2 regions of the Clostridium moutaii genome follow, and region 1 is predicted to be linked to the other one. Evidence: a T-box and tRNA genes for the amino acid it is inferred to sense, from the RefSeq annotation. Region 1 holds a T-box; the other holds one or more tRNA genes.
What was found. The T-box of region 1 lies ahead of proS (proline--tRNA ligase). A T-box ahead of a tRNA ligase gene usually reads a tRNA of that ligase, here a tRNA-Pro.
Positions count from the first base shown of each region.

Region 1 (16,878 bases):
CACAGTGGTCTTTCCGCTACCAGCTATACCATTTACTACAACAACCCCTTCCCTGGGCTGCCTTATTAGGGCATCCTGCTCCTTTTGTATAGTCATCACTATGTCTTTCAATTTTTCACCGGCATTTTTACTTAACACCATCTGTAATATTTCATCTTTTACATCTATGTTGGAATCAAACATTCCAATAAGGTTTGATTTTTTTATAATAAACTGCCTCTTGCCCAGTATATCTGCTTCTATTGTTCCCATAGGTGATTTATAGCTAACTTGTCCCAAGCTTCCTGAATAGAACAAACTGCACACAGGGGATCTCCAATCCACTATAACGGGTTCACAATCTTCTCTATTACTCATTCCGAATCTACCTATATATATTTTTTCCCTGCCATACTCATCTTCAAAAATTACTTTTCCAAAATAAGGCGAGCCCTTCAGTATAGTAAGTTCTTTTATACTCTTGTTTACCAATCTAAATTGCTCTTCTTTTGTATATATTTCATGGTCAAAATACTCAATGAGCTTATCTTCATCATCTTCATATTGTTCCAGATTCTTTTTCCGTAAATCCAAAATATAATCAATAACTTCTTTTCTAAGATTTATACTATCTATCATACATGTATTTATCTCATTCAGTACTTTTCTTAACTTTTCTCTTTCAAGATTTAATTGAACTTCCCTATCCGCCTCACCTTTTAAATCATCTTTCCACATATCCATATCTCCACCTTATACATTATCAGAATCTGAAGTCAAAACTCCCTTATTAGAAGATCCTTCCCCTTTTTTTTCATTATAATCTTTTATCATGCTCATAAATTCATGCCCCATTAAGGTTTCTTTCTCTATAAGTCTTTTAGATATGCTCACAAGCAGTTCTATATTATCTTCAAGAATTTTCTTAGACTTCTCATGAGATTTTCTTATTATTTTTAAAGTTTCTTCATCAATAATTGAAGCTGTTTCCGCACTGCAGTTTTGAACCGGCCTTCCATCTAAATATCTGTTTTGAATGGACTCAAGTGCCATCATGTCAAATCTATCTGACATTCCATAAATTGTTACCATGCTCCTGGCAGTTTGGGTAGCTCTTTCAATATCATTGGCCGCTCCTGTAGATATGCTGTTAAACCTGACCTCTTCTGCAGATCTTCCACCAAGCATGACACATATTTGATCCATCATTTCATCTTTCGTATTTAAATATTTTTCCTCTTCAGGCAGCTGCATGGTATACCCCAATGCCCCCATGGTCCTGGGAACTATAGTTATTTTATGAACAGGATCCGTATGCTTCAAAAGAGCTGCTACAAGTGCATGACCTACTTCATGAAAAGCAACTTGCTGTTTTTCTCCAGGAGAAAGTATTCTATCTTTCTTTTCCTTACCGGCTATAATTACCTCTACCGCCTCTTCCAGATCCTCTTGTTTTACTTGAGATCTGTGATTTTTAACAGCTCTCAATGCTGCTTCATTTATTATATTGGCCAAATCCGCACCTACGGCTCCCGGAGTGGATTTCGCTATTTCATTTAAATCCACTTCCGGTGAAACTTTTACACCTTTTATGTGTACTTTTAAAATATCTTCCCTTCCCTTTAGGTCAGGTCTATCCACTATAACTCTTCTATCAAATCTTCCGGGTCTCAAAAGAGCCTTATCCAAAACTTCCGGTCTATTTGTAGCTGCCAGTATAACTACTCCCTTAGAAGAATCAAACCCATCCATTTCTGCTAAAAGCTGATTCAAGGTCTGCTCTCTTTCGTCATTTCCTGACATATTCCCTTCCCTGCTTTTTCCAATAGCATCTATTTCATCTATAAATACTATACAAGGAGCCTTTTCTTGAGCTTGTTGAAACAAGTCTCTTACTCTTGCGGCACCCATTCCTACAAACATTTCCACAAAGGCAGAACCGGATATTGAGAAAAAAGGTACTTTAGCTTCACCAGCCACTGCTTTTGCAAGAAGAGTTTTGCCGGTACCTGGAGGTCCCACAAGAAGAGCTCCCTTGGGAAGCCTGGCACCTATATCCACATACCTCTGGGAATTATGCAAGAAATCTACAATTTCCACCAAAGATTCCTTTGCCTCTTCCTGTCCTGCTACATCTTTGAAATTTACACCAGTTTCATTTTCCGCATATATCTTAGCAGTATTTTTACCAAAGGACATTACTCCACTGCCCATTTTTTTGTTCAATTTTCCTAAAAATAGTTGAAGTAAAAATGCAATTATTATAAATGGCAAAACCCAATTTGTAAAAAATCCCTTTAGTGCAGTATTTTCCTGTGGTATTCCTCCATATTGAATCTTAGCGCTATTTAACTTTTTAACTAAATCAGGATCTTCTATTCTTTCTGTATAAAGAACCTTTCCCTTATCTACTTTATCCTGAGATTTGGGAATTATAATCAGTTTATCCCTGCTTACCTGCACCTCAGAAATTTTATTTTGATTAATATCATTTATAAAATCACTGTATTTTATATGCTGGGATTTAGCTCCGTTAATATACTCATTGGCTATGAATATAATCATAGCTGCCAATAATGCATAATAAATAAGGTATTTCCACTTGTTTTTATTAAATTTTTTGTTGTTAAACATATTGTAGCCTCCACTTTATTTCAGCTTATAGTTCTACTTATATTATAACAATAAATGTCCCTTTTCCTAATAGTATTTACAAAATATTTTTAAAGTTATTTTTAACCAATGAGTCAGTCAATATATTGTACACAAAAATGCCCTCAAAATCATTTACTCATAATAATTTCGACAGCATTTTTAATCATAATCAACATTGATATTCAAATCATATTTTCACTCACTGAAATAAAAGAATGATGCGAAAATCACTATTTCCACATCATTCTTAATTCACTATTATATAGATTTAATATGCTCTGCCCCAATAAACCAATTTATCAGCTTTCTTCCCACAGCATACACAAGTATCTGAAATGTGTTCCTGATCAAATGGAATACACCTTGAAGTTGCTCCCGTAACCTCTCTAATTTTTTCCTCGCATTTACTATCTCCGCACCACATTGCCCTGACAAAACCAGTCTTATTTTCCTCTATATTTTTAAATTCCTCCATGTTCAGGGCATCATGGGTATTATTGTCCCTAAAGGATTTTGCTTTCTCAAACATTGCATTGTGGATTTTATCCAGAAGACCAGTTACTTCATTTTCTAAATTATCCATGGACACCACTGTCTTTTCTCCCGTATCTCTTCTTGCAAGTACCACCTGATTTTTTTCAATATCTTTTGGTCCTACCTCAAGTCTAACAGGGACACCCTTCATTTCATACTCGCTAAATTTCCAGCCTGGTGTCTTGTCGCTGTCATCAATTTTCACCCTTAAGGACTTTGACAGTATATTCTTTAATTCATTTGCTTTTTCAAGCACTCCATCTTTATGCTGTGCTATAGGTACTATGATGACTTGTATTGGAGCTATTCTAGGCGGCATTACCATGCCATTATCATCTCCATGTACCATTATTATCGCTCCGATCAATCTTGTTGTTACAGCCCAGGTAGTATAATGCACATACTGCTGTTTACCCTCCTTGTCAGAATATTGGATTCCAAATGCCTTGGCAAAATTTTCACCAAGATAATGGGATGTTCCCGCCTGGAGAGCTTTCCCATCATGCATCAGGCTTTCAATAGTATAAGTGTCTACAGCACCTGCAAATTTTTCACTTTCGGTTTTTTTACCTTGAATTACCGGCATGGCCAAGACATCTTTACACAATTCAGAATACAAATTCAATATATATCTAGTTTCTTCCTCGGCTTCTTCCTTAGTGGCATGTATTGTATGCCCCTCCTGCCATAAAAATTCTGCTGTTCTCAAAAATGGTCTGGTGGTTTTTTCCCATCTCACCACGGAACACCATTGATTATATAGTTTCGGGAGATCTTTATATGAGTGAATAATCTTGGCAAAATGATCGCAAAATAGAGTTTCTGAAGTTGGTCTTACACATAATCTTTCTGTAAGCTCTTCATTCCCTCCTTCAGTTACCCAGGCCACCTCTGGAGCAAATCCTTCAACATGCTCTTTTTCCTTTTCCAATAAATGTTCCGGAATAAATACAGGCATATATACATTTTCATGCCCTGTTTCCTTTATTTTTGTATCTACATATTTCTGAATACCCTCCCAGATTGCATAGCCATAAGGGCGTATTATCATGCATCCTCTTACACTTGAATAATCTGCCAACTCTGCCTTTCTCACAATATCTGTATACCATTGGGCAAAATCTTCACTTCTAGATGTTATCTGTTCTACTAATTTTTTATCCAATTTAACTACCTCCAATACTAATAAAACTTTAACTTAATCTATAGAATATATTTCATTATTAATATTTTAAATATAAAAAAACCTCTAATCCCCAAAAAAGGGACCGAGGTTATATTTCGGTGGTACCACCCTGATTAATATATTTAAATATAAAACATACTCACTTCACTTACAATTTTAACGGCAATCGCCGCTGTATCCTACTGCTATTTCGGTACAGAACTCCAAGGTAGGTTCAACATATTCTTTTGGAAACTTCCACCTGCCGTTTCCTCTCTTAAAAAGAATGCTATGCTTACTAATCCTCTTCTTTGAATTTTAAATATTTAATTAAACTAGCATAACTTATTTTATATAATAGAATATAAACTATTTGTTGTCAATAGATTTTACCTTTATTTTTTAAATAAAATTTAAAATCTGAAGCATAAAAAATCAATGAGAAAATGCCAATATGGTTCTTATAATATCCTCTATTCTGTTCTTAATTAAATCGGGTGTATATTTCATAGAATCCTCCAGGCACATAGGTCTATCTACAATGCTGAACAATGAGGTTACTCCTATGTCATATAAGTCCTTATAATTTTTCCCAAGACCACCAGACAATATAATTACAGGTTTATTGTATTTTTTCGCCAGCTTGGCAACACCAGAAGGTGCCTTCCCAAAAGAAGTTTGAAAGTCAGTGTTTCCCTCTCCTGTTATAATTAAATTGCTGTTTTTAATTTTACCCTCCATATTTGTAATATCTATTACAATATCTATTCCATTCTTTAATTCTGCATTTAGAAATACAATAAGTGCAAATCCCAGGCCTCCAGCTGCACCTGCACCTGGAGTTTCAGATAAATCTTTATTAAAAGTATCTTTTACAATATATGAATAATGCCTTAAATTATCATCCAGCACCTTAACCATTTCAGGTGTGGCATTTTTTTGGGGTCCATATACCGCCGAAGCTCCATTTTCACCACACAAGGGATTATTTACATCAGAAGCTACAATGAATTGGCTTTCATAAATTCTTTTATCCAATTTATTCAAATCGATTTTTACCAGATTATTAAGATTTCCTCCGCCATAGCAAAGTTCATTATTATGCTGATCTAAAAATCTTACACCTAAAGCCTGAAGCATTCCTGCTCCGCCATCGTTTGTAGCACTGCCGCCAATTCCAATTATAAATTTTCTGCATCCTCTATCTAAAGCATTTTTTATAAGCTCGCCAGTACCAAAGGACGTAGTTATAAGTGGATTGCGTTTATCCTCGGGAATAAGATATAACCCTGAAGCTGAAGCCATTTCTATAATTGCCGTACCACCTTTTAAAATCCCATAATGGGCTTCCACCTTTTCTCCCAGCGGTCCTGTAACATATTCAGCATACTCTGTACCTTCTGCAGATGTAATAATTGCATCTACAGTTCCTTCTCCTCCATCTGCAATGGGAACTTCGATTATTTCCGCATTAGGTGCTGCTCTAAGTATCCCTTCCTTAAGTGCAGTACATACATTTTTTGATGACAAACTACCTTTAAATGAATCTGGTGCAAGAAGTATTTTCAATTTTATTACCTCCTATTATTTAACTAATAGTGCATTAAAGTACATATTAATAATACATTGAAAACCTTTCTATGAAAAGCATATTTATTAAAATATCAATTTTTTATTTAGCTTCAGATGCCTTACCTCTGCTGGCCTTAATTCCCATGGAGACAATAGCTGTAATTATTAAAAATATTCCTAAAACAATGAAACCCAGGTATCCACCAAATTTCCCCTGAATCCATCCTACAATATATGGTCCGAGAAAACCTCCCAAATTTCCAAGGGCATTGATTAGCCCCATAGCAGCTGCTGCCAGTTCCGGTCTCAATATATCTGTAGGTATTGCCCAGAATGGACCATAAGGTGCATACACTCCTATAGCTGATATAACTAAAAATATCATTTTTGTAACTGCTGTATGTGCTAAATACTGTCCCCCAATAAGCCCAAAAGCACCAATCAAAAGTGGTATGGCAACATGTATTTCTCTTTGCCTTCTTTTATCAGACAGAGAGGAGTTAAATGCCATTGCTATCATTGCAAAAATAAATGGTATAGCACTTATAAGTCCAACCAAAGAAGAACTAAGTCCTTTAAAATCCTTTATAACACTTGGGACCCACATGGTATATCCATAAAAACCTGACATCCAGAAGAAATATGCAATCAGCAGCCAGATGACAGTTGGATTTTTAAAAGCCGAGCCATATCCAGCTCCTTTAGGTTTATTCTCATTTTCTTTTGCAATTGTATCTTCAACATATTTTCTCTCTTCCGGTGATACCCATTTAGAAACAGCTGGACTATCCTCAATTGAAAACCACCATACAAATCCCCATATAAGAGGCAGCATTCCTTCAATTAAAAATACTATACGCCAGCTAGTTATTGATAACAACCAGCCTGTAATAGGTGCCATGATAACTGCAGATAATGGCATATTGATCATCCAGAAGGCATTTGCACGAGCTCTTTCTCCTGACGGAAACCACTTAGCAAGCAGAACCAACACTGATGGCCATACACCGCCTTCAAAAACTCCCAACAATAATCTCAATACAAAAAGTTGTGTTTTGCTTTGAACTAAGCTAGTACACATAGCCGCTACACTCCAAAGCATAATAAGTATAAATACAACTTTTTTGGCACTCCATCTATCTGCCAATATTGCGGCCGGTATTTGCAATACCATATACCCTACAAAAAATATTCCTGCAGCTATACCAATATCCGCACTTGACAGATTAAATGACTTATCTATATATGGCAGTATCATAGATACATTGATTCTATCCATGTAAGCTGTCATATACATTACAAATGCCACTGGTATAATTCTGACCCACCTTTTTGATGATGACTCCATTTTTATAACAACTCCTTTTTTTTATTTGTATACTTCTGCATATTTATAAGCTAATTTAATTGCCTCTTCCATGCTGACAGAACTCACAATATTCTTTCCTGCAATATCAAAAGCTGTACCATGATCCACAGATGTTCTTATAAAAGGTAATCCTACAGTCACAGAAATTGTTCTTTCAAAATCAACCATCTTGGTAGCTATATGGCCTTGATCATGGTATAGTGATATTACCGCATCATAACCACCGTTTAATGCTATATGAAATACGGAATCAGCTCCTATAGGTCCTGATATATTTATTCCCTGTTTTTTTGCATCTTCTACAGCAGGTACTATCTCATCTACTTCTTCCCATCCAAATAGCCCATGTTCTCCACCATGAGGATTTAAACCTGCAATTACAATTCTGGAATCTTTTAACCCCAATCTGTTAAGTCCCTCATTACATTTTAAAATGTATTTATATACTCTTTCCCTTTTTATAGATTCTACAGCTTTTGCCAGGGACACATGTCTAGTTAAGAAAAATACCCTGAGATTACGTACTTGAAACATAGTCATAGGATCATCAGTATTTGTAAGACCAGCCAATATTTCAGTATGACCTATATAATTTATATTTGCTGCTTTCAAAGCTTCTTTATTTATAGGTGTAGTGGCTATGGCATCCACCTCATGAGCTTGTGCAAGTTCCACAGATTTTTTTATAAACTCAAAAGCCGCCTTACCTGCTTTTGCCTGTATTTTACCAAACTCTATTTTATCTGAATCCACATTGTTTAAATCTATTAAATCAATAGTTCCAAATTCAAATTTCGCCTCTTTAACACTATCTATTACATTGATCTCCAGTTCTATACCTGTTACTTTTAATGCTCTCTTTATGGCCTTCAGTTCACCTACCACCAAAGGCTTTGTATTTTCATAAACAAATTTTTTATTAAGAGATTTCACTACTATTTCAGGTCCAACTCCTGCTATATCTCCTATTGGTATTGCTATAATCTTTTTATTCATCTTTACTACCTCTTTCAATATTTTTTTCTATAGTGGACATTATAAAAGCCATAGATGTTTCATCTCCGATTAATCCTCCCTTAGTCAATACATGTAATCCATGAAATTGACCCCCTATTATCTTTCCATAAACTGCAAGAGGGATTATTTCCTCTATTATCTCCATTGCAATGGAATTTATGTTTTTTAAAAATCCCTGAGCTGTATCACCTCCACTCAAATACACCAATTTAATATTAAAATCTTTCATATCTAAAATTGCCTTGGCTATTTTATTCAGCCTATCAGATATAATATTGGATACATCCAAACTTATCCCACTCTCTATCTCAGCTTTTATCAAAGAAGTGGTAATACATAAGTACTTATAATTTTCATAATCTTTTTGCATGTAATCCAAAGCCTTTTTAAGTTCATCTTCAAAATCATTTATTAAATTATTCACATCCACATTATAAATCAGCACTTCCCTGTGCCCCTTAAAATATTCCAGCTGCTTTCTGGTCAGTTCTGTAATGCTTCCTATAACCATCAATGATCTGTAGGGAGTGGCTTTAATTGATTTTAATCTATTTATAGAAAGATAAGAAGTAAAAGGTCCTGGATCTACACAAACCACCTTTTCTCTCAAAGATGTGCAGGCATCTGCTATAACCATGACATCCTCATTGGACACCGCATCTATCACAATTATTTTACTGGAATCCTTTTCTATTCTTCCTTTCAAAAATTCAGCACCTTTTAAAACATCCTCCAGTGGTATATATCCAATAGATTTTTTGCTTTGAGATTTTATAATACTTATCACATTAGATGATTTCACGGGAGTCTTAACATCACTGGAAACATTAGTCTTTTCCAGCGGTATCCCATTTACCAGAATGTATCCTCCCAAACATATTCTCCCTGAAGAAGGATAGGAAGCCACAACTATTGCCTTATACTCCGGCCCCAGCTCATCCAGTACAGCATCTATTTCACTTCCTACATTTCCTCTAAGGGTACTGTCTATTCTTTTACTGATTAATTTTACTCTATTCTTAAATTTACAGGTTATGTCCCTTATCAAATTATAGGAATACTGGCTTTTCTTATCTCTGGTATCAGTATTTACACAAAATATATCCTTATCATAATGAAATTTTTCTATATCATTACAGCTTAAAAACGAAACAGCCTCAAAACCACCCTCATCTTTTAGCAGCACTCCTGTATCGTTTGCACCTGTAAAATCATCAGCTATTACTAAAACATTTGGCATGTAAAAACCTCCCTAAATCAAACAAAATATAATTTTGTTTCGAACCTTTCCAAATCTTTTTTTATATTATCCTTTAATTCTATGTCACTTATCAAAATATTCACTTCGTCTATATTGCAAACCTTTGAAAAAGAAGTTTTATTGAATTTACTATGATCTGCTAAAAGTACAGATTTATTGGCGTTATTGATCATCAATCTTTTTAAGTAAGCCTTTTCAGCTGTTGGTGTAGAAACAGAATAATTGCTATTCACTGATGTAACTCCTATAAATGCATAATCCACATTAAAAGATTGTATGAATAATTCTGCATGTCTTCCAATTAAAGCCCCAACATTCTCCTGAACTATACCTCCTGTACAAAATAACCTGATATTAGTATATTTAAATAATTCCATTACTATTTTAATATCATTGGTAATTACGGTAATATCTTTCATTGCCTTTATATGCTTAGCTACCTCAAGGCAAGTAGTTCCTGCATCCAGTATCAATGATTGCCCTTCTTTTAGAAATTCTGCCGCCCTTTTGCCTATTCTCTCCTTTTCATTTTTATTTACGATTTCTTTGTCCATATAAGGCACTTCATAACTTATGATGTCTTTGTACACCGCACCACCATGGGTTCTCATCAAAAGTCTTTTATCCTCCAGGATTTCCAGATCTCTTCGTATTGTCATCTTTGATACCTTCAATTTGTCTGCTAATATATGAACTTCTGCCTTGCCATTTTTTCTTAAGATATCCACTATTTTAATACGTCTTTCTTCAGGCAACATCATTTGTCCTCCCTGTTTAAACCGAACATATTGTCTGTTCATTTGTGTTTATATTTGTTATATTCTATAAATAATTTAAAATTCCTTCTTTTTATAAAAAAATTTTTTATAAAGAATACTTGTACGAATCAATTATATAAAAAACCACATACTAAAATCAGGAGGTGCCTTTATATGAAATCAAAAAATATAATTATAGCAATTATCATGATTTTTTTAAGCAATTTATTTGTTACAGATGTAAGTGCTTTTTCAAGTCATCCCTACTATATAAAAAACTCTAAAATGCCAAAACATCTTTATGTAATACAACAAAATAACCTGAGTCCTGCTGAAAATACCATGATAACCACACTGCAGGGAGTGATATCAAATAAATCCGATTTTCAGATATATACTTTGAATAAAAATCAACCAGACTATAAAATATGGCTTGAGGACTTAAAGGAAAACTACGGTATCAATTACAGCATGATAAACGATCCCTGGTATCTGCTTGGTGAATTCAAGAATTTTGTAAAAGGCTACGTACTCTATGATAATTTTTCCAAAAAAGATCCTTCGATAAACAATGCCTGTTCTCTGGCATCTTTAAAAGATTCAATAGTCGTAGATAAATCTATAGAAAGCAAAGTAAAAAATATTGGTATTAAAATGCAGTATGACTGTAGAAATACCGATAAATACTGGGCTTATAACAACCTGTGGAATCTTGGACTAAATCATTCAACAGTAATTGAGCTGTCTCCAAATAGAGATGCTCCCCTCAGAGATTACGGCATAATGAGCAAGTCTCTGATATTCTACGAAGATGACCCAAAAGACTTTTCTCTAAGAAACAAAGTTTTTGGATCTATGAATAAAGACTCCACCTGCCTTGGATGGGGCCCTGACGAACAGGGTAATATAAGTGCGGCTTCCAGAAATGGGGTAAGTGTCATTCCTGCTGATTGGTCCTACAATTTGACAGTGTTAAGTGCCTTTCCATCATCTCCTGTAATTCAGAAAAGCACGGCAAATCCTATGGAAAATTTCAGTGCAGGAAATATGCACTATGTAACCTTTATCATGTCAGATGGAGACAATCAGCAGTGGAATCTTGGAAGCAATTACGGTTCTAAAAAATGGTATGGTTCACCTAAAAGGGGCAATTTCAACATGGGTTTCAGTATAAATCCATCATTGTATGAATTGGCACCAACTGTTCTAAAAATGTATTATAAAAATGCCTCCTCAGACACTTTCAGGGATTACTTTATTGTATCTCCTTCCGGCAATGGATACATGTATCCGAGTGAATTCAAACCGGATTCACTAAATCCCTTTTTAAAGAGACTAAACAGTTATATGAAAGATGTGGATCAAAAATACGTATCTGTTTTAGACAACTGGTCTTTTTACAACAGGGATCTATGGAACAAATACACCGCCTATCCAAATATTCAAGGCATATTTTATTTAAATTACAGCAGACAGGATGATTACAAGGGTAAAATAATATGGAGCAATGGCAAACCTGTAGTATCCTGCAGAAATTTGCTCTGGTCTAAAATAGGAGAAAACGAGGATCTAGTAAAAGACATAAACGGATACGTAAAAAGTGGATATACTGACATAACCACACCTTATGCATACACTTTCGTATACGTGCACGCCTGGAGCAAAAACATGAAAGATATAAATCAAGTTATAGAACAATTAAATAAAAATCCTGCTGTAAAAGTGGTAACACCTGATATATTCATGCAGCTCATAAGGAAAAATATAACTCATATGTAAAATCATTAATCTAAAATAGGATTTAGCACCAATAATAGTGCTAAATCCCTTGTTTAATTGCTGTTGGTTTTTATCCATTGAGACCAGGTGGTATTAAAATCATCCTTGTTTTCTCGTGTGTATTTGTAAAATTTCTTTACGAATTCAGATCTTTCCGAAGAAAAACTGCCAGGTTTATATGAAGGTTTAAGAAGATTTTTGCCTCCCAGTAAAACCTGTCTTTCCATTATGTCTTCTAGACTGACTTCTTTTGAATTTTTCATCATGTCATACATGACCATAAAGGTAGTGGTTCTTCCGATTCCTGCTTTACAGTGAAAATGGTACCAGGTATCCTTAGGCATCTTTTTAACTTCCTTTATAAAATAATCCACCATCTCATCTGAAGGCCTTTCATTGTCCGTGACCGGTATCCTGATGTAGCTCATGCCATTTTCCTCTACAAGCTCCTTCTCGCTTTGGACTTTAGTGGGAATTATCTCTTTTCCATCAACATCGATTTCTTCATTTAACTCAATGTCCTTGAGTTTTTTACTTTCATCTTCTAGGACTTCATCTCTGCTCAATCCCTTATTAGCCTTATTACTGTCTTCACCCACCCAGCTCACTGCCAGGTTATTGATAAATCCATGGGATTCCTGCCTTAAGTCAACTACAGCTATAGGCACATTGCCTATTTGTTCTTTCATCATCTTTATATTATTGCCTGTAAATTGTGCACTTCCTGAAGCATTTAATGAGGTTAATCCTTTTAAATTCACATCTTTCTTTTCTATATTATCTGTGGTTTTCCTAAATCTCTTAGGCATCTTAGCTTTTTTCTTTGAATCTATCTTAAGATGCGACTCACTATTTTGGGTATTGAAAACTTCTTTAGAATGTACTGAGGATATTCCTATAATCCCTATGAATGATATAAAAAATACTGCACAGATAAACATACTTATCAATTTGCTAAATTTTTTATTCATAATATTTCACCTCTCTTTTATGATTTCATATATATCTTTTCAATTTTACTCAAATATTATTACTGAATTTAATTGCAAAAACATGTATATTGCATTGAATTGTGTAAAAAATAAAATATACATTTTACTTTTTACTTTTAAAATTAAGGAGGATATTTAAATGTCTAAAGCTGGTATGAGAAGACCGGATCCAAAACAGCCTCACGGAACTGAAAGCAATAAAAAAACTAAGTTGGGGAAAAATAAAGAAAAACCTGTATCAGAAATCCAGGGTAAAGCTAAAACCGGAAACAAAGATGCAGGATTAATTTAGAGGTGATAAAAAATGCCAAAAGACAGTCAACCCGATAATAAACAAGCCAGAATGAAAAAGTGCAAGGGCAATACACCCCCTACTGAAGAGGCAAAAAACCATAATAAGACCAGGAAAAAACATTCAGCAAAATAGATGCTCTTGAATAGAATTATTTTTTAAAAAAACAGGCAAAAAAGGGTAATTATCCTTTTCTGCCTGTTTTTCTGTATTCATGAGCTATTTTACTATTAAATTAAGAGCTTGTTTTAAATCAGCTATTATATCCTCAACGTTTTCAAGTCCCACAGATAGCCTTACCAAACCATCACTTATACCAGCAGCATGCCTTTCTTCCGCAGTATATGGCAAATGAGTCATGGAAGCAGGATGTTCAATAAGGGTCTCCGCATCTCCTAAACTTACTGCAAGAGCTGCAAGTTTAACATTATTCATAACAGTTATGCCTTCTTCAACTCCTCCTTTGGTCTCTGAAGATATGGAGTACAAAATGTATTATGGACAAATACAAGACAATCGCTGTTATTACCATGAGCAATACCAGATATTTTTCTGATATCATTAATTTTTAAAGTTGGATTTGCAGGAGTTTCAGGATAAAGCACTTTTGTATTTGGCCTCAGTGCTTTCTCTATTTCCTCTATATTTGAAGCATCTACAAAAGTTACGTCAACCCCGAATCTTGTAAGCCCATGGCTTAGAAGTGCAAAAGTACACCCATACAAAGTATCGGATGCAACTAACAGATTCATGGCCCTTTCTACAACATTTCTAAGTTCTCTTACATTTCCAGGCCACTTATATGCCACTAACCTTTCCATAAATTCGGTTTCCACACCTTTAATATTTTTATTTAGCCGTTTATTTAATTTATTGATGAAAAAGTTAACCACTATTTGAAATTATCTTAAGTCTCAAATAGTCTTTCATTAAATTATCCCCCCATATCAGTTCAAAGCCCTAATAATTAGACCATATCAAATATACTTTTAAAGTACAAGTATTTAGTAACATAAGATACATATACTTATGCACAAAAGGCTTATAATATAATTAAGAAATATAAGGAGGTAAAATATATGAGTGGTTTAATAAAAAACATAGAATTCTCCAAGATAATAAACTTAAAAGATCTGGTATCATATGAGGAAGGTCAAGTCATAAGCAGAACTCTTGCACAAACGCCTACTGCAAATATCACCTTATTTTCCCTTGATAAAGATGAAGGCATCAGTTCTCATTTAACCCCAGGAGATGCCATGGTTCAAATACTAGATGGCAAGGCTGAAATAACAATAGGAAGCAATACCTTTACTCTTAAGGAAGGTGAAACCATAGTAATGCCTTCCAACATTCCCCATGCACTTCTGGCTTGTGAAAAATTCAAAATGCTTTTGACAGTTATAAAAGGTTAATTATTTTAAAATAAAAATCACCATTAATTTGATGATTTTTATTTTTGCAATAATCCATTCTCAGCTAAACTTGCACTAAAAAACTTTTTATCACCTCAAAAAATCCTTCTGCATAAATTATTAATATACTCATTTTATGCGGAGGTCACATATGAATATTTTACTAACGAACCTACATTATATTTATATTATCTTTATCTTAATAATAATTATAGCCATGGCATTGAAGCGGGACATATCACTTATATGTATAATTGGGATTTTTACACTGGGAATACTTGCAACCAGCTCTATACCTAAATCCATTATGGGAGTTTTCAACAGTCTTGTTTATGCAACCAAGGAGCTCATGCCCACTATTTTCATAATATCCATAATAACCGCAATGAGCAATGTATTAGTGGTTGTAGGGATAAATAGGGAATTAGTATCCCCCTTTAAGAGAATAATGAAATCCTATTGGATGTGTTACTGGATTATAGGGATTGTAATGATGACATTATCCTGGTTTTTCTGGCCTTCTCCTGCTGTGGCCCTTATAGGAGCATTATTTTTGCCTATAGCAAAAAAAGTGGGTCTCCCGCCTATAGGTGCTGCAGTAGCTATGAATTTATTTGGTCACGGTATAGCCCTGTCCAGTGATTTTATAATACAAGCAGCCCCGAAACTTACAGCTGATGCAGCAGGAATAAAGGTCTCAAGCGTTGTATCTGCAAGTATACCTTTAACTGTAGTAATGGGTGTAGTCACTACGGTCATAGCTTTTTATATGTTGAGAAGAGATATGAAAAACGGAAATATAGATATGAGTTTTCAAAAAGAAGAAATAGTTGCACAGGAAGAAAAAGATACTATTGTTATACCAAATTTTTTAAGAAAGTTCTTGACTATTTTAACAATACTAATATTTTTATTAGACATAGTAATCATGTATACATGTAAACTTCAAGGAGGAGATGCTACAGCTCTAATAGGCGGAACTGCCATATTTATTTTAAGCTTGATTTCAATCATAGCCTATGGTAAAAGGTGCCTGGAGAAAATTACAACTCATATTGTAGATGGACTTATATTTGGATTTAAAATATTTGGCATAGTCATTCCCATAGCAGCCTTCTTTTACCTGGGAGACTCAGCTTTTACTGAAATATTCGGTAAGGTACTGCCTCCATCCTCCCATGGCATAGTTAATGATCTAGGCATAGCCTTCTCAAATATTGCACCTGCCAATCCGCTACTTGCATCTGGAACCTTAACTACAGTAGGCGCCATAACAGGACTAGATGGATCCGGCTTTTCAGGAATACCTCTAGTAGGCTCCATTGCCAAATTATTTTCCACGGCACTAGGCGGTGGTGTGTCTACATTAACGGCTATGGGCCAAATAGCAGGCATATGGGTTGGAGGTGGAACTGTAATACCTTGGGCCGTAATACCTGTTGCAGCCATATGTAAAGTAAATCCATTTGAACTTGCCAAGAGAAACCTGATACCAGTCATAATAGGTCTGCTTGTAACTACCATATTTGCATCATTTTTAATATAACAAGCCGTAAAATGTTTTTTTGCAAAAATATATAGTCATACTCCAAGGGCCTTGGAACCATTTTCAAGGTCCATCTTCAAAACTGTATTTTTATCAAATCCGATATGTTGAAAATGTCTTATTTCATCAAAAATTCCTGTGCCATGTGTTACTCCATAGGATCCTGCATCACTTCCAAGAGCAATTTTAACGCCTATCTCATATGCCTTTATTATGTTTTTGACCTGAATAATGTACACCTTTTTTATTATATTCAGCTGATTTTTAAAATTTGGATCCTTTGCATCAAGTATATTCCCAAGAGGAGAGAGCGTAGGTACCCATATTATTCCCTTCTCCGCCATACCATACAACTCCTTATTGGAAATAAGAAAGCCATGTTCTATAGTATCAACACCAGCTTTTATTGCAATAGATACTCCCTCACATCCATTAGCATGTACCATTATTGGCACTCCATATTCTCTTGCGCTTTTCACCATATATTCCAGCTCATCATATGTAAATGCAATATCCCCCACATCCCCGAATCTATTAAAATTGA
Region 1 is NZ_JBGEWD010000004.1:204,528-221,405, forward strand. It holds gene AB8U03_RS06425 (HelD family protein) at 1-717, opposite strand, end outside; gene ftsH (ATP-dependent zinc metalloprotease FtsH) at 733-2,613, opposite strand; gene proS (proline--tRNA ligase) at 2,903-4,333, opposite strand; T-box leader at 4,429-4,654, opposite strand; gene AB8U03_RS06440 (glycerate kinase family protein) at 4,769-5,902, opposite strand; gene AB8U03_RS06445 (MFS transporter) at 6,006-7,253, opposite strand; gene pdxA (4-hydroxythreonine-4-phosphate dehydrogenase PdxA) at 7,275-8,270, opposite strand; gene AB8U03_RS06455 (four-carbon acid sugar kinase family protein) at 8,263-9,531, opposite strand; gene AB8U03_RS06460 (DeoR/GlpR family DNA-binding transcription regulator) at 9,549-10,313, opposite strand; gene AB8U03_RS06465 (GxGYxYP domain-containing protein) at 10,485-12,089, shown strand; gene AB8U03_RS06470 (fused DSP-PTPase phosphatase/NAD kinase-like protein) at 12,143-13,060, opposite strand; gene AB8U03_RS06475 (hypothetical protein) at 13,221-13,373, shown strand; gene AB8U03_RS06480 (hypothetical protein) at 13,386-13,508, shown strand; partial or broken gene AB8U03_RS06485 (PLP-dependent transferase) at 13,593-14,116, opposite strand; partial or broken gene AB8U03_RS18075 (hypothetical protein) at 14,174-14,266, opposite strand; gene AB8U03_RS06490 (cupin domain-containing protein) at 14,453-14,788, shown strand; gene AB8U03_RS06495 (hypothetical protein) at 14,940-16,334, shown strand; gene AB8U03_RS06500 (amidohydrolase family protein) at 16,370-16,878, opposite strand, start outside.

Region 2 (16,878 bases), on a different contig from region 1:
AGTTAGAATGTCCGATCCCGCTGTAATCGCTACCAACCCTCCAAGGGCTCCGTTGAAAATAGCTTCCATAAAGCTTTGATCCTTGGCAATCAAAAAGGTAGTAACAACTGCTCCGACTACGCCTGCCGATGCTGAGATATTCGTATTCAGCAATATCAAGCCTATTTTGTCATCAAATTTTAAAAGATTGCCTCCATTAAAACCAAACCAACTAAACCATAATATAAAGGTTCCGAGTGTTGCAAATGGGATATTGGATCGGCCAAGTCTTTTAGGATTCCCATTTTCATCCCATCGGCCCTTTCTTGCTCCAACAATAATTGTCCCTGCCAGGGCTATCCATCCTGCGGTTGAGTGGACTACGGTAGCACCGGCATAATCTATATATCCGAATCTCGACAAAAATGTAAGCTGATTTCTGTAAGTGCCTCCCCATACCCAATGTCCATATATGGGGTAAATAATAGCTCCTACAACAATGGATGCTATTACCAGGGCTTTTAATTTTGTTCTCTCGGACATGCTTCCGGAAAAAATAGTGACAGCTGTTCCGGCAAACATCAGCTGGTAGAATACAAAAACATAATCATAATTGCTTTTTAAATTTAAAAGCAGCCAATTGTCAGTACCGATAAAACCGGCATGGCTTATACCGAACATAAATGAAAATCCTACAAAATAAAATGATAAAGTTGCAACTACAAATGCAATTATATTCTCCATTGCTACGCTGATAACGTTCTTGGACTGTACAAAGCCTACTTCATAACAAACAAAACCAGCCTGCATGAAAAAGACAAAACAGGCACAAATAAGTATCCATAAGTGATTAATCCCATTCATTGCTTCTCACCAGCTTTCATAGACGGCTATATTATAAAGCATAAAAATTTGACCTGAACCCTGAAAACTGCCGCATCAAACCTGATGCGGCAACTTCCAACCTAATAACGTGGGAAGTTAGTTGAATATAGTGGGTGTTTCTGAATCAATAGCACCTGAACATCCACAACTAATAAAGCGGTGTCTTTCACTTCTAGTTATTCCACCAACAAATTAATTTCTACTAATTCTAGCGTAGCATATAAAATAAAAACTGTCGAACACATTTCTGCATTCTACAGTTTTTAACAAAATGTTTTTGGTCGGAGTGATAGGATTCGAACCTAAGTACTTAACATAAATGAAAAATAAAAAGAGGCTGCTCCTGAAGAGCAAGTTCAAGAGCAGTTAACGTCTGATTAATGTCTATGCCGATGTGTTCTATGATGATGATTTGGTTTTGGTGTTTTTCCAATGATAGTTCTATTGCTTAGAGAGTTATCTAATATTCTTGAAAGAATTTCAGAAAATTGTTCTTTAGTTAAATCAGAAACTTCTTCAAAATTATAAGAATCGAGCACTGAATTTACAATTTTATCAGTCACGGAAGACATAATATCACCGCCTTTCACAATTATAGATATGCTAAGCGACGGTATAAGTGAATAAAGAATGTTCAAAGGTCATGGAAAAATGAAATTAATTAGTAGGCTGTATAAATGTCTAAAAGTTTTAGAAAAGGATTAGAGAGATAGAGAGTAATTCTTAAAGTGAAAAATTGCGAATTAAATAGGACGAAATTGAGTGATATGGTATTTTTTGAAATGACTTAATAGTTCACAAAATCATATTCATAGGAATAATATGCCAATATAAATATTCAATATTGGAGGAATTTTAATGGGATATTATATTGAGGTGGAGCCAGGAGTGAAAGTTTACGTGGAAGATCTTAATCCTGAAGGTAATAAAATAATAGTATTTTTACACGGCTGGCCTGGAGATCATAATTTATTTGAGTATCAATTTAATGTGCTCCCTAAAAAGGGGTATAGGTGTATTGGTATAGATCAAAGGGGATTTGGGAAATCTGATAAACCATTTACAGGATATGATTATAATAGACTTTCAGATGACGTTAGATATGTGGTTAGAGCATTACAATTGAGCAGTTTTACACTGGCAGGTCATTCGACGGGAGGAGCTATTGCTATTAGATATATGTCCAGATATAGAGGATATGGTGTATCTAAGCTTGCTCTTTTTGCAGCCGCCGCTCCCAGTCTTATTAAACGTCCTAATTTTCCATATGGTTTAGACAAAGAAACTGTTCTACAAATTATTCAAGGAACATATACTGATCGTCCTAAAATGCTTCAGGATTTTGGGGATACATTTTTCTATCAGCATATAACCCAAGCTTTCTCAGAGTGGTTTTTCCAATTGGGATTGAGGGCATCAGGGTGGGCAACTGCGGCTATTGCAAATACTTGGATAGATGAAGTACTGTTTTCTGATTTAAGGAAAATAAATGTTCCAACATTAATTCTCCATGGGATTCACGATAGGGTCGTTCCATTTCCACTAGCTGAAGTACAAAAACAAAGTATTGGGAATTCGAAACTTATACCTTTTAAATATAGTGGGCATGGACTATTCTATGATCAGAAAGATAAATTTAATAAAGAATTAATGAACTTTATTGATGAATAAAGTATAAGCTCCTATGAAAAAAATCTTACTAAAAATGGTTATGATGGTCCAGAAATAAAATTTGTCACTTTTGATGAATTGATAGAAATATATAAAGGGATAAAAGAATTATGTGAAGATAAACGGGCTTTAATAGATATGGCTATTCAATAGTAACATTTCACGCATAAAATTAATATAATGATGGCGTAAGCAATTATTATTATCGAGAAAGGCGAATTATGTCATCTAGTATTGAATTTATACGACAATCCTTAGAATTACATCTATTTTTTGCAAGAATTATGAAAGAACATTCATTCTTTTTAGAAGCAGGTTTTACACAAAGGGACTCAAACCTTATACTTGAGGCAGATACCTTTAGAATGGAGTTTGATAAGCTTTTAGCAGATACTGTAGTTCTTTCTAATGGTGTTGTTAGCTGTAGTGTATTGCAGTCTGGTGAAGTAATAACTCCATTTACATTAAAAGCCGAAATGGCTTCAGCATATTTTACAGGGGTAAACATTTCAACTAATTTGACAAATGCAGAATCAACATTGATGTGTAATGACTTAATGAGGGTTAATTCCGCATTTGAACAAAGAGTATTTATGCTTAACCAGAGAGCTATGGAGTTGGTTTCAGATCTAGCAGAGTTTAAGACTAGGATATTATCAGCAGTCATGTCATGTAAGATATTTACAAATAATTATCCTCTACTTATAGACCACATTTTAAGAGAAGCAAAGTTTTATTATAAGTTGGTTCAAAAACTTCAAAATCGTGAAAATATCAACTTAGAAATGGAAGCTTATAAGCAAGAGGCTTTCTGGAACAGAATTATGGCTGAACATTCAAAATTTATTCGCGGACTTCTTGATCCGACTGAAAATGAACTTATAAATACTGCAAATAATTTTGGAAATGAGTTTGACAAATTGACAGAAGAAGCGAAAGAAGCTATGGACAAGACAATACCAATTTCAAAAGTAACAGATGACAGTCTCAAAGCAACTATAGAAATAAGTAAATTTAAAGCACAAGGTACACAAGGGCTGGTAGATTGTAAAATTAGATCCATAATAATACCGTTATTAGGTGATCACACTTTACGAGAAGCAAATCACTATTTGCGATTATTAAAAATATTTAGGAAAGTAAACGTATAATAAAGTATTTCTATGTAATGAAAATATTAGGAATTAGAGTGGAATTAAAATATTATCAAATTGGACATGACGATACCCTCCTTATTAATATATTTAATAATGCCATTTTAAAATTATATTGCAAATAGGCATCCATTATCTAAAATAATGAATTTAATTTAAAATTTTATATAGAGGGTTTATCAGCATGATAGAAAACTACATGGATATATAAAAAAGGTATATGTTAGAAATTATACTAGCATTGCCTAAACAACCAAAGACTATTTTTGATCACTGGGTTTTAGGCAAAGTCTTTGGTTGTATAATATAAAATAGTTAACCACGGACTCACTGTAATTTTTGCTCATAATCCTTGACTATTTTTTTAACCATATTCCCACCTATGGGTCCACCTTTTTCTCCAGCCTCTTTTGAGGTCAAATCTGCAATATATTTTTTATTTAAATTAATTCCTAATTGATTTGCAGTTTCCATTTTAAGTTTATATAATTTTTCTTTTGCGTTTGGAACTAATGGTTTACTTGACATAGAAAACACCTCTTTATTTGTGGTATTAATTACTTCCTGTAATTAAAGTTTATACAATATAGAAAGAATTATGCTAGAAAATCAAAGAAGTGTTTAAAGATATTACTTTAGCAGATATGTTTATATAAAAAAGGATTTTATACCTAGTGCTTTTTATTTTTTAAATTATTTTTCACAGCTTTAACCATATTAACTATATTCATATAAGCTTGTTGAGTTCCTTTTGTTACAATGGGCCTTCCAAAATTCACCCAATGCAATTTTCTTGAAGCATATCCGCCTATATTCATAAGTAAATTAACAGTTGGCTTGGTATCAATAATAAAAAGTTTATTATTGCTGTCATTTAAAATAGAATACATATCAGTAATAGCAGGTATTACTATATTTGGATTATATTTCCTGGCAAGTGTATATATTTTTGCATTGAATTCATCTTCTCCAATATATATTAAATGACCAATTTGATCTTTTTCAATCTTGTCAAAGGTTGATAAATCAAGTAGCTCCTCTCTGCTTGGTATTCTATCCATTGGGAGTTTATTGATATGTATATTGGCGGCTACTGCCGTAGAATGAGCTCCACCAACATCATGATATATGACAATCATATTATTCACCTACTTTTATAATTTTTATAGATTTAGTGTCTTACAAAACTATAAATATATTCACAATTATAGTTTTATAAGAGAATCTAACATATTTTTATTATTGGTAATTAATCAATATTAATATATAATGTGTAAAAACCCCAGTTAAAATTAAGCTGGAGTTATATTTTTTGTTTAAATATTATCGACAGATGTGGATAACATTTGAAGTTAAGTAATAAAAACTATAAATACAATAGATGATAAAAAAATAGCCTGATTTAAAATATAGAAAATCCCGGCTTATTTTTAGGCCAGGATTTTTAACTTTATATAATATAAATTTGAAAAAGGTGGGTATTATTAAAAATATCAATACACTTAAATAACGTTAAACCCATCTATATCAATGGTCGGAGTGACAGGATTCGAACCTGCGACCTCTTGCTCCCGAAGCAAGCGCGCTACCATCTGCGCTACACCCCGCTTATATAATATATTATAACATATATTATATAAACGTCACAGTAAAAATTTATATGGTGTAATGTTTTATTTTGCAGTTATATTAGAATTATCACCTTCACCTCTTGTAGGAACTGTAGACATTAGAAAACCGACTAATATGGATACTAATGCTGGAGATATTATGTTTATATAAGCTATATAAGAGGTCCTGTATAGTATTAGTGCACTTAAACCTGTTATAAGTAAGGTCGTGAAAAACAGGTAAATTATAAATTTAGCAAAGGATCTAAAAAATTTTTCATATAACTTGTGTCTTGTAGGACCGCTAATTATTTTTACAAATAGAAAATAAGATAATAAAATTAAAAATATGTCAACTAACGCAGATATTAAAAAGTTTTTCAAATTAAAACACCTCCAATGGCTTATCAATTATAGTATTACCCTATTAGAAGTGTTTTACACCTAATTATAGATTTTACCCCATGATCTTGTTAACACCTCTACTATGTAAAGTGGAGGTGTTAACAAGGTTACGATTCTGGATAAGTTCTTCTAAGGTTCGAGTGGAGACATTCCTTATGAACAAGCTCCAACTGAGCCTTAGAATTACTTGATGATATGGTTTTATTGCAGGTACATTTCACCTACTTTAAAAACATCTCCTGCTCCTATAGTCAAAAATAAATCACCTTCATTTAAGTTATCTTTTAAATATTGAACTATTGAATTAAAATCTTTAATATTGCTGCATTTTATTCCCCTTTTTGAAATAGCCTTGGCCAGCATAGCGGAGCTCACTTCTCCAGTATCCTTTTCCCTTGCAGGATATATATCTGCCAGTATCAGTTCATCTACATTGTCAAAAGCAGAAGTAAATTCCTTAAATAAGTTTATGGTTCTTGAAAATGTATGGGGCTGAAAAACACAAACTATTCTTTTATGAGGATAGTTTTGGGCAGCACTTAAGGTTGCTTTGATTTCAGTAGGGTGATGGGCGTAATCATCTACTACTGTTACCCCATTTTTTTTACCTTTAATTTCAAATCGTCTATGAGTGCCTTTAAAACTTTCCAGGCCCTTTTTGATATCTTCCATTGATATATTTAAAATTAAGGAAACAGCTATGCTGGCTAGAGCATTTAATACATTGTGTTTGCCGGGAATGTTTAGGTGCAAGGAAAGTACAGCTTTATTATCCTTGTATACTTTAAAATAGGCACATCCCTTTTCATCAAAAAATATGTCCCCAGCTGTAATGTCGCCGCCATCTATTCCGTAGGTAATTACATTGCAGTTTACATTAGATATTACTTTTACCATCCTTTTATCATCATCGCAGCATACCAAGTATCCATTATGAGGAATCAGCTTGGCAAACTTTACAAAGGCGTTTTGTACATTATCTATGTTTTTGTAATAATCAAGGTGGTCAGCATCTATATTTAAGATTACACCTATAAATGGAAAAAATTTTAAAAAGGATTCCTTGTATTCACAAGCTTCTGTAATAAAATATGGACTATTTCCTATTCTAACATTTCCATTTATGATATCCAGATTGCCTCCTACTAGTATAGTGGGATCTAAATTGGCATTGAGTGTTATAGAGGATAACATAGAGGTAGTAGTGGTTTTGCCATGGGTTCCGGATACTGCTACATTGTATTTGTGACCTTTCATTATACTCCCTAAAAATTCTGCCCTGGTCATCAAGGAAATATTTAGAGCCTTAGCTTTTAAAAGTTCCTCATTATCTTTGGAGATGGCAGCAGTATATACGACTAAATCTATATCTGGAGTTATATTTTCAGCAACTTGGCCTATATATATTTGAGCACCTATTGATTTTAACTTATCTGTTGTAGGGGAAGCCTTAATGTCAGAACCTGACACCTTAAATCCCTTTTCAAGTAAAATTTCAGCCAGACCACTCATGCTTATTCCACCTATACCTATAAAGTGTACTTTTTTATTTTTTATAAAATCAAATGACAAATCAAATCACTCCTTCATATTAACTAACCTATCAATAATTATATACAAAAATTAGTTAAAAAACACAAGAAAATTATATTTCTATGATAAAATATGATTTATTCATAGGGATGTTTCATGGATAAAGGTTATGATAAATAAGTATTGATTAAAAACAACTTTTAGAATACAATATGAATAATAGAATAAGATCTTAGAATATCATTCGTAAGATCATGTAGATAGGTGATAAAATGCAAAAATTTAGTAGAAATCATAGAATAGCGGCAATAACAAAAGTATTACTTGAAAATCCCAATAAGATAATGGGTTTAAATAATTTTACTGAGATGTTTAATACTGCTAAATCAACAATAAGCGAAGATATAGTGGTAATTAAAGACACTTTAAGTAAATTAAATATGGGGAGAATGGACACTGTGGCAGGAGCAGCAGGTGGGATCAAATATATATGTGGGATATCTCCTGAAAAGACTAGAAAATTTGCTGAAAAGTTATGTATTATTTTGAAAAATAGAGAAAGAATAATACCAGGCAATTTTTTATATATGACAGATATAATGTTTAATCCTAAGATAATACATACGGCAGGAGTGATTTTAGCATCTATTTTTATAGAAAAAGGTATCGATTGCGTAGTTACAGTGGAAACAAAGGGAATACCATTAGCTTATGAAGTTGCTAGAATGCTTGGAGTTCAACTTGTAGTTGTAAGGAGAGAAACAAAGTTTACAGAAGGATCTACTTTAACTATAAATTATGTATCAGGTTCTACAGGGAGAATTCAAAATATGTCATTATCTAAAAAGGCATTAAAAAAAGGAAGCAGATGTATCTTTATTGATGACTTTATGAAGGCAGGGGGAACTGCCATGGGTATAATTGATCTTTTAAAAGAATTTGAAAGTGAACTTTTAGGCATAGGATTTCTAATAGATAATGTAGGAATTCCTAAGAAGTTAGTGCAAAATTATGTATCAATAGTGGATTTTAAAGGTATTGATGAAAATGGGAATGCCTCATTATCTCCTTCACAAATGTTTAACTAATAAAATTTTCAAAAAATTTTATTAGTTTTTAATAAAATAAGAAGGAAAAATATAAAATATAGAGAATAGTATATACATAAGCATCTTGGAGGTGGATTTATATGCAAATTACAGACGTTAGGGTAAGAAAAATTGCTGCCGAGGGTAAGATGAAAGCTATTGTTTCAGTAACCTTCGATAACGAATTCGTAGTTCACGATATAAAAGTTATAGAGGGACAAAACGGTCTTTTTATAGCAATGCCAAGCAGGAAAACTCCTGATGGGGAATTTAAAGACATTGCTCACCCAATAAATACTCAAACAAGGGAGAAAATACAAAAAGCCATTCTTGATGAGTACGAAAAAGTGAAAAGTGAGGAAATTGCTACCGAGCAAAAGACGGAGGAATAATAAAAGGGAGTATTTTACTCCTTTTTATTATTCCTCCATCTTTTTTGCATTTAAATATATTTGAAAAATACTTTTTTAATCACTATTCCGAAAATTACCTATAAGGTTGCAAATAATTTTCATATAAAATATAATATTATAGGATGTTTTAATAATATAGTGTAGAAAAAAGTGGATTTATACCACGAAGAGGTGTTAAAATGTATAATTGTGCTATAATATTAGCGGCTGGCGAAGGGAAAAGAATGAAATCTTCTACCCCTAAGGTATTGCATAAGATCTGTGGAAGAGAAATGGTGAACATAGTTATTGATGTTGTAAAAAAAGCACAAATAGAGGATATAAATGTTGTGATTGGAAATGGAGCAGAACGAGTAAAAACAGTTACTGAGAGCAGAAATGTAAAGTATTCTTTTCAGGATAGGCAATTAGGCACAGGACATGCGGTTTTGTGTGCTGACGATTTTTTAAGGCACAAAGAAGGGACAGTAGTTATATTTACGGGAGACTCACCTTTAATAAAAGCGACTACTATAAAAAACATGTTGAGTTTTCACAATAATGGTAAATACAAAGCTACTATATTGACATCTATAGTAAATGATCCTACTGGATATGGAAGAATTATAAGGGAGAAAAACGGAGAAGTACTCAAGATAGTTGAACATAAAGATTGTTCAGCGGAAGAATTAAAAGTTAATGAAATAAATTCAGGAATGTATTGCTTCCATATAAAGAGTCTTGTTGAAAGCTTAAATAAATTACGTAATGATAATGCTCAAGGCGAGTATTATCTAACGGATATTATAGAAATATTAAAGAGTAATGGAGAAAAAATAGGTGCACTTCCAGTAAATTTTGAGGAAGTTATGGGGGTTAATTCCAGAACACAGCTTTCAGAAGCTGAAAAGGTTATGAGAAATAGAATAAATAGGATACATATGGAAAATGGAATTACACTTATTGATCCTGACACCACTTATATAGGTTTAGATGTTACAATAGGCAAGGATACTATAATATATCCTGGAAATGTGCTCCAGGGAGATACTACTATAGGAGAAAATTGTATATTATATCCTAATTCCCGTATAAAGGACAGTTTAATAGATAATAATGTTACAGTGCAAAGTTCGGTGATATTGGAAAGTAAAATAGGTGAAAGTGTTACTATAGGGCCTTTTGCTTATATAAGACCTGAAAGTGTAATAGGTAAATCCGTTAAAATAGGTGATTTTGTAGAGATAAAGAAATCTACTATTGGAGATAAAACGAAAGTATCTCATTTGACATACATAGGTGATGCCAAGGTGGGAAAAGGATGTAATTTTGGTTGTGGAACTGTTGTGGTGAATTATGATGGCAAAGTGAAAAATAAAACTTTAATTGGAGATAATTCATTTATAGGATGTAATACTAACCTAGTGTCACCAGTTAAGGTAAATGATGATACATACATAGCAGCTGGATCCACTATAACAGAAGAAGTGCCTGAAGGTTCACTTGCTATAGCCAGGGCCAAACAAGTGAATAAGGAAGGCTGGGTATATAAAAAAGGATTAAAGAAATAAAATTTTAGGAGGGCTTTACACAATGATAACCCATGGTAAAAATATTAAGATTTTTGCGGGAAACTCTCATCCTGAATTGGCTAAAGAAATAGCAAATATTTTGGGAGCTACAGTTGGAGATTCGAAAGTTTCAACTTTTAGTGATGGAGAGATATCTGTAGATATTAATGAAACTGTAAGAGGAATGGATGTATTTATAGTTCAATCTACTAATGATCCTGTAAATGATAATTTGATGGAACTTTTGATTATGATTGATGCATTTAAGAGGGCATCTGCAGGGAGAATAACTGCGGTAATGCCTTATTATGGATATGCCAGGCAGGATAGAAAGGCTAAAGCAAGGGATCCAATTACAGCAAAGCTTGTAGCAGATATATTGACAGCAGCTGGAGCGGATAGAGTTCTTACTATGGATCTTCATGCAGCACAAATTCAGGGATATTTTAATATACCTTTAGATCATCTTTTAGGAGCTCCTATTTTAGCAAAATATTTTATACAAAAGGGATTTGATGAGAGAGAGGATATAGTTGTGGTTTCCCCAGATCTTGGAAGCGTAACAAGAGCTAGAAAATTTGCAGATAAACTTCATGCAACCATAGCTATTATAGATAAGAGAAGACCAAAAGCCAATGTATCGGAAGTAATGAATATAATTGGAGATGTAAAAGGTAAAACTGCTATATTGGTAGATGACATGATAGATACAGCTGGGACCATAACAAATGGCGCTCAAGCACTTATGGACAGAGGGGCAAAAGAGGTTTATGCATGTTGTACTCATGCCGTGCTGTCTGGACCAGCAATAGAGAGAATAAAAAATTCTGTCATAAAAGAGTTGATAATGTTAAACACAATAAACCTACCGGAAAGCAAAATGCTGGATAAATTTAAAATATTATCTATAGCTCCAGTGTTTGCAGAAGCCATAAGAAGAATATATGAAGACATCTCAGTAAGTAAATTATTTGAAGATTAGCTGAAGAAGAGCATGTAGAATCCATTTTCTACATGCTCTTCTTTAAAAATATAGATTTATTTTGTAACTTATTTGTAACTTTTAAAAGGAGAACAGTATTTATATAAAAATATATGATAGATTTAATATATGTAGCAGTTAATTTTTAAATAATTATCAGAAATTATAAATATTAGTGTAATGAATTAGGAAATATAGTTGATAATAATAAATAGATAATATAGATGACATAGATAAAAAAGATTGATTAGGAGGATAATGATGGAGGGCTCAATAGGCAAGATTTTGATTGTAGATGATGACGAAAATATTTGTGAAGTAATAAAGATGTATTTAGAAAGTGCAGGATATAAAACGCAAATTGCAAATGATGGTAAAACAGCAGAAACATTATTTTTGGAGTATAAACCGGATTTAGTACTACTGGACATAATGCTTCCAAATATAGATGGTATAGATGTTCTTAAATGGATACGAAAAGAATGTGAAACTCCTGTAATTATGCTTACTGCAAAGGGAGAAACTTTTGATAAGGTTTTAGGACTTGAGCTCGGGGCGGATGATTACATAGTAAAACCTTTTGAAGCAAAGGAGATGCTGGCTAGAATTAAAGCAGTGCTGAGAAGATATAGTGTGGATAATGACAGTAAAGAGGTGCTGAAATTTGAACAGTTGACTATTGATATAAATTCATATACGGTTGTTTATAAAAACGAAGAAATAAAAATGCCCCCGAAGGAATTTGAACTGCTATATTATTTAGCAAGCAATAAAAATAGGGTATTTACCAGAGAGCAGCTATTATGTGAAGTCTGGGGATATGATTATCCTGGAGATTCCAGAACAGTAGATGTGCATATTAAAAGGCTTAGGGAAAAACTTCAAGGTGGACTTAGCTGGCAAATAGAAACAGTATGGGGTGTGGGATATAAGTTTGAGGTGAAATAGATGAAAAAGGGTTTATTTTCAAAACTTATGGCTGCATTTATTGCAATTATTATAGTAAGTTTTGTAATGACAGCAGCTTTTTTATCCTATTGGTTTGAAAGTTATTATTTTGAACAGAGGGAAAGTGAATTACTTAAAGAGTCTCAATTCATAAAATATAGGGCAATTCAATATTTAGATGGGGATTTGACACCAGATGATATAAATGAAACCTTAACTTATATAGGAAATTATCTATCGGCAGATATATGGCTTGTGGATAACTATGGTTATGTATATTCCGTATCAAGAAGTGAACATAAAAAGTTGATAGCTACCTCAAAGCAGATAGTTACTAGCGATTTAATGGAACTTAGAGAAAACAAAACAGTAGACAAGACAGAGACTTATTCAAATATATTTACAGCTCCAGTACATACCTTTGAGGTACCAATTTTTTCAAATAAGGTATTCAAAGGCGCTATAATGATGCATACATCCATAAGTGAGTTAAGAGGTCCTTTAAAAAGAGTATATGAAATAATATGGATATCAGCAGTTTTTGCTATTATAATATGCTGCGTTGTAATTTATTATTTATCTCAGAGGATAATAATAAAACCACTTAAGGTAATTAATTATGCAGCAGATAAAATATCTAAAGGAGAGGTTGAAAAAAGAGTTGAAATTGAATCAAATGACGAAATCGGGGAACTTGCAAAATCTTTTAACAGTATGGCAGATTCTCTGGAACAAGTGGAAAAAAACAGAAGAGAATTTATATCCAATGTATCCCACGAGATAAGATCTCCAATAACATCTATAAAAGGTTTTATTGGAGGAATGATTGATGGTGTTATTCCAGCAGAAAAACAAAGTTATTATCTATCTGTGACCTATTCTGAAATACAGAGGCTAACTAGGCTGGTAAATGATCTTTTGGATTTATCAACTATTGAATCAGGGCAGCTTAAGCTTAGAATAGAGAAAGTGGATATAAATGAGGTTGTAAGATTATGTGTTATAAAATTTGAAACTAGAATAAATGATAAAAGGCTTAAGGTAGATGTACTTTTAGAAGATGATAAGCTCTATGTAGCAGCAGATAAGGATAGAATAACTCAGGTGGTTACAAACCTGGTAGACAATGCTATAAAATATGTAAATGAGGATGGAAATATAAAAATTTTCACCAAGATAAAGGGTGAAAAAGTATTTACATCCATATATAATGATGGCTCCAGTATACCAGAGCCTGATATGAAACATATATGGGATAGATTTTACAAACGTGATAAATCCAGAACTTCAAAGATAAGTACAGGGCTTGGACTTCCCATTGTAAGGAGTATACTTACCCAATTAGGTGAAGATATATGGGCTGAGAACAAGAAACCTAATGGAATTATGTTCACTTTTACTTTAAAAAGAGTTTAACAAATTATTTTATTTTGTTCATATTTGTGTAAAACTTTTTTATTATAATAACTCTAGATTTTAGATATTATGAGGTGTATTTAATGGATAATAACAACGGATATGATAACATAAAGGATGTTTCATGGGAGAACGTAGAATCCGATAAAGCAAAAATAAAATTTATAAATAGCAAAAGAAGATCAAATATGATAAGGCTGGGAAAAGTATTTTGCTTTATATTGGTGGCCGCCATTTCAGGAGGTGTATCCGGAGCCTATATGAGCAGCAAAAAGGAAGCCACTAAAATTTATACACCTAATAATCAAGTAGTAGTTGAGTCACATGAGAGTACTGGTAAAACTAACTCGCAAAATACATCACAAAATTCCATAACGGAAGTGGCAGAAGCTGTTAGCCCTGCAGTAGTAGGCATAAGTAATAAGGCAGAAGATTATTTTGGAGTACAGGATTTAGGAAGTGGATCTGGGATTATAATCGACTCAAATGGATATATAGTTACAAACTATCATGTAATACAGGGAGCAGACAAAGTTATGGTTAAACTGTCCAGCGGGAAGATACTGGATGCGTCTGTAGCTGGTGTGGATGAAAAATCGGATCTGGCTGTAATAAAAGTGAATGCAAAAAATCTTCCTATAGTTAAATTGGGTGATTCCTCTAAAGTGAAGGTGGGAGATATTGCAATTGCTATAGGAAATTCCCTAGGTGGAGAATTTCCAGGTTCAGTTACGGCGGGTATAATAAGTGCATTAAATAGAAAAATAGAGTATAATGGAGTTATATATAAGGTTATTCAGACAGATGCAGCTATGAATCCAGGAAACAGCGGGGGACCTCTTTGTAATATACAGGGTGATGTTATAGGCATAAACAGTTTGAAATTAGGGACTGATTCTAATATAGAGGGAATGAGTTTTGCCATAACTATAAATGAAGCAAAGAATATAATAAAATCACTTATGAGCAATGGCAAAGTTTCAAGGCCTGATCTGGGTATAGGTGGGGAAAGTGTAATATCCCAGGATAATAAAATTCAGGGGATATATGTTCAACAAGTGGAAAAGAATAGTGGGGCTTCAGCTGCCGGTATAAAACCTACGGATATATTAATAGAATTGGATGGAAAGAAAGTAAAGAGTATATCAGATGTAGAAATTATATTAGAGGGATATAAAGTTGGAGAAAAAATTCAGAGTAAGATTTGGAGAGATGGGAAAGTTATAGAAACGGAAATAACCTTATCTGAAATTAAATAAAATAAATAGAGAAAGAAGTTTAAATTATGGTATCAATACTGGGATTGGAGCAAATTAATGTTTTTGATAGTTGGTTTGGGAAATATAGGTACGAAATATGAACATACAAGACACAATATAGGATTTGATTCTGTGAACTTATTGAGCGATAAGTATAAAATTCCTATAAATAGGAAAAGATTTAAGGGACTTTGCGGAGAAGGTATAATAGAAAACAACAGGGTGATATTATTAAAACCAAGTACTTATATGAATTTAAGTGGAGAAAGTGTTATAGAAGCTGTAAATTTTTATAAGATAGATAGCAATAACATAATAATAATGCACGATGACATAGATATTCCCGTTGGAAAACTTAGGATAAGAACTCATGGAAGTGCAGGAGGACATAATGGAGTGAAAAATATAATACTGAATTTAGCTACAGACCAATTTCTAAGGATAAAAATAGGTGTAGGTCAGCCTGAAGGACAGCTTATATCCCATGTTTTGGGTAAATTTTCCAAAGATGACAGAATTCATATGGAAAAGGTTTTAGCAGCTAGTGAAGAAGTGATAGAATGTATTTTAAAAAGTGGTGTAGAAGAAGCCATGAATAGATTTAATGGATTGACCCTATAGGTTTGTGTAAATGAAGCTCTGGATCTAATTGGTTTCTACATAAATAAAATAATTTGGTGAAAGAACCGTATAATCTCTCTAAAAGAAAGAGATTGACGGTTGTTGTGCGTTTAATTAAAGATGTTTAGGGTTAGAGTTTATAGATAAATATTATGGTGAGTAATTTCATTGAGTTATAATGGATGAATAAATTTATAGGGTGGTTGTTAAGATGAGATTAGAAGGGCTTATGAAACCTATTAAAGAAAGTAATAAGTTTAAAAATATTATAAATGAAATAGGCAGAAAGAAGTTCCCAGTAGGAGTATATGGGCTTTCAGAATCTGCTAGAAGCTATTTAATATATGGAGTATATGAAACGTTGGATAGACCGGTTTTAATTGTCACTCACAGTGATGTAGAAGCTAGAAAGCTGTACGAAGACTTATCCTTTTATTTACCACAAGTATATTATTTTCCGGCTAAAGAGGTGGTATTCTATAATATAGATGCTATATCTGGAGATTTGAGATGGGAAAGGCTGAAAGTAATAAGAGAAATATTAAATCCACATAAAAAAATTATAATAACTTGTGTGGAGTCATTAAGTTCTGTGTATATTCCTGTGGAATTATATAGAGATTACATATTTAAAGTATCAGTAGGAAACAATCTGGATTTAAAAAATATTACCGAAAAACTAATTCAATGTGGATATGAAAGAAGTGAAGTTGTAGACTCAAAAGGACAATTTTCTATCAGAGGAGGTATAATGGATATTTATTCTCCTATCTCGGAAGAACCATACAGGTTGGAATTGTTTGGGAATGAAGTGGAGTCTATTAGAAGTTTTAATTTGGAATCTCAAAGAAGTATTGAAAAAGTAGATAGCATAGAAATTTTTCCTGCTAGAGAAATTATACTTGATAAAGATAAAATTGAAATAGGAAAAAAAGGCATACAAGAAGATTTGACAGTAGTATCAGAAAAACTAAAAAAATTAAAAGACAACGAAGCAGTTAAGAGAATAAAGGAGATCACAAAGAAGAATCTAGAGACTCTTGAGCAAAGCTGGAATTTTGAAACTATTGATAGCTTTTTACCATACTTCTATCATAAACCTTCTACTTTCTTAGACTATGTAAAGGATTATTTTATAGTCATGGATGATGTGCAAAGGTGTGAAGGTAAATTAAATAGCGTATATTTTGAGTTTGAAGAAAACTATAAGAGTTTTTTGCAAAGAGGGAATATATTGCTTAAACAGAGCAAAATGCTGATTGATAGATCTCAGCTAACTGAAAAACTCAAAGATAGGGAAAGTATTATATTGGATCCTATCGCCAAGGCGGTTAAAACATTTTTACCTGTTTCCATAATAAATT
Region 2 is NZ_JBGEWD010000010.1:123,610-140,487, forward strand. It holds gene amt (ammonium transporter) at 1-843, opposite strand, end outside; gene AB8U03_RS11660 (hypothetical protein) at 1,242-1,436, opposite strand; gene AB8U03_RS11665 (alpha/beta fold hydrolase) at 1,723-2,535, shown strand; gene AB8U03_RS11670 (DUF2935 domain-containing protein) at 2,757-3,686, shown strand; gene AB8U03_RS11675 (alpha/beta-type small acid-soluble spore protein) at 4,017-4,217, opposite strand; gene AB8U03_RS11680 (DUF3189 family protein) at 4,361-4,828, opposite strand; tRNA gene AB8U03_RS11685 (tRNA-Pro) at 5,221-5,296, opposite strand; gene AB8U03_RS11690 (hypothetical protein) at 5,363-5,683, opposite strand; gene murC (UDP-N-acetylmuramate--L-alanine ligase) at 5,906-7,276, opposite strand; gene purR (pur operon repressor) at 7,510-8,325, shown strand; gene spoVG (septation regulator SpoVG) at 8,427-8,717, shown strand; gene glmU (bifunctional UDP-N-acetylglucosamine diphosphorylase/glucosamine-1-phosphate N-acetyltransferase GlmU) at 8,918-10,288, shown strand; gene AB8U03_RS11715 (ribose-phosphate diphosphokinase) at 10,311-11,270, shown strand; gene AB8U03_RS11720 (response regulator transcription factor) at 11,532-12,218, shown strand; gene AB8U03_RS11725 (sensor histidine kinase) at 12,219-13,634, shown strand; gene AB8U03_RS11730 (S1C family serine protease) at 13,718-14,893, shown strand; gene pth (aminoacyl-tRNA hydrolase) at 14,951-15,514, shown strand; gene mfd (transcription-repair coupling factor) at 15,726-16,878, shown strand, end outside.
Region 2: it encodes a tRNA-Pro, which carries the amino acid that the T-box ahead of proS (proline--tRNA ligase) is inferred to sense. The anticodon was not compared.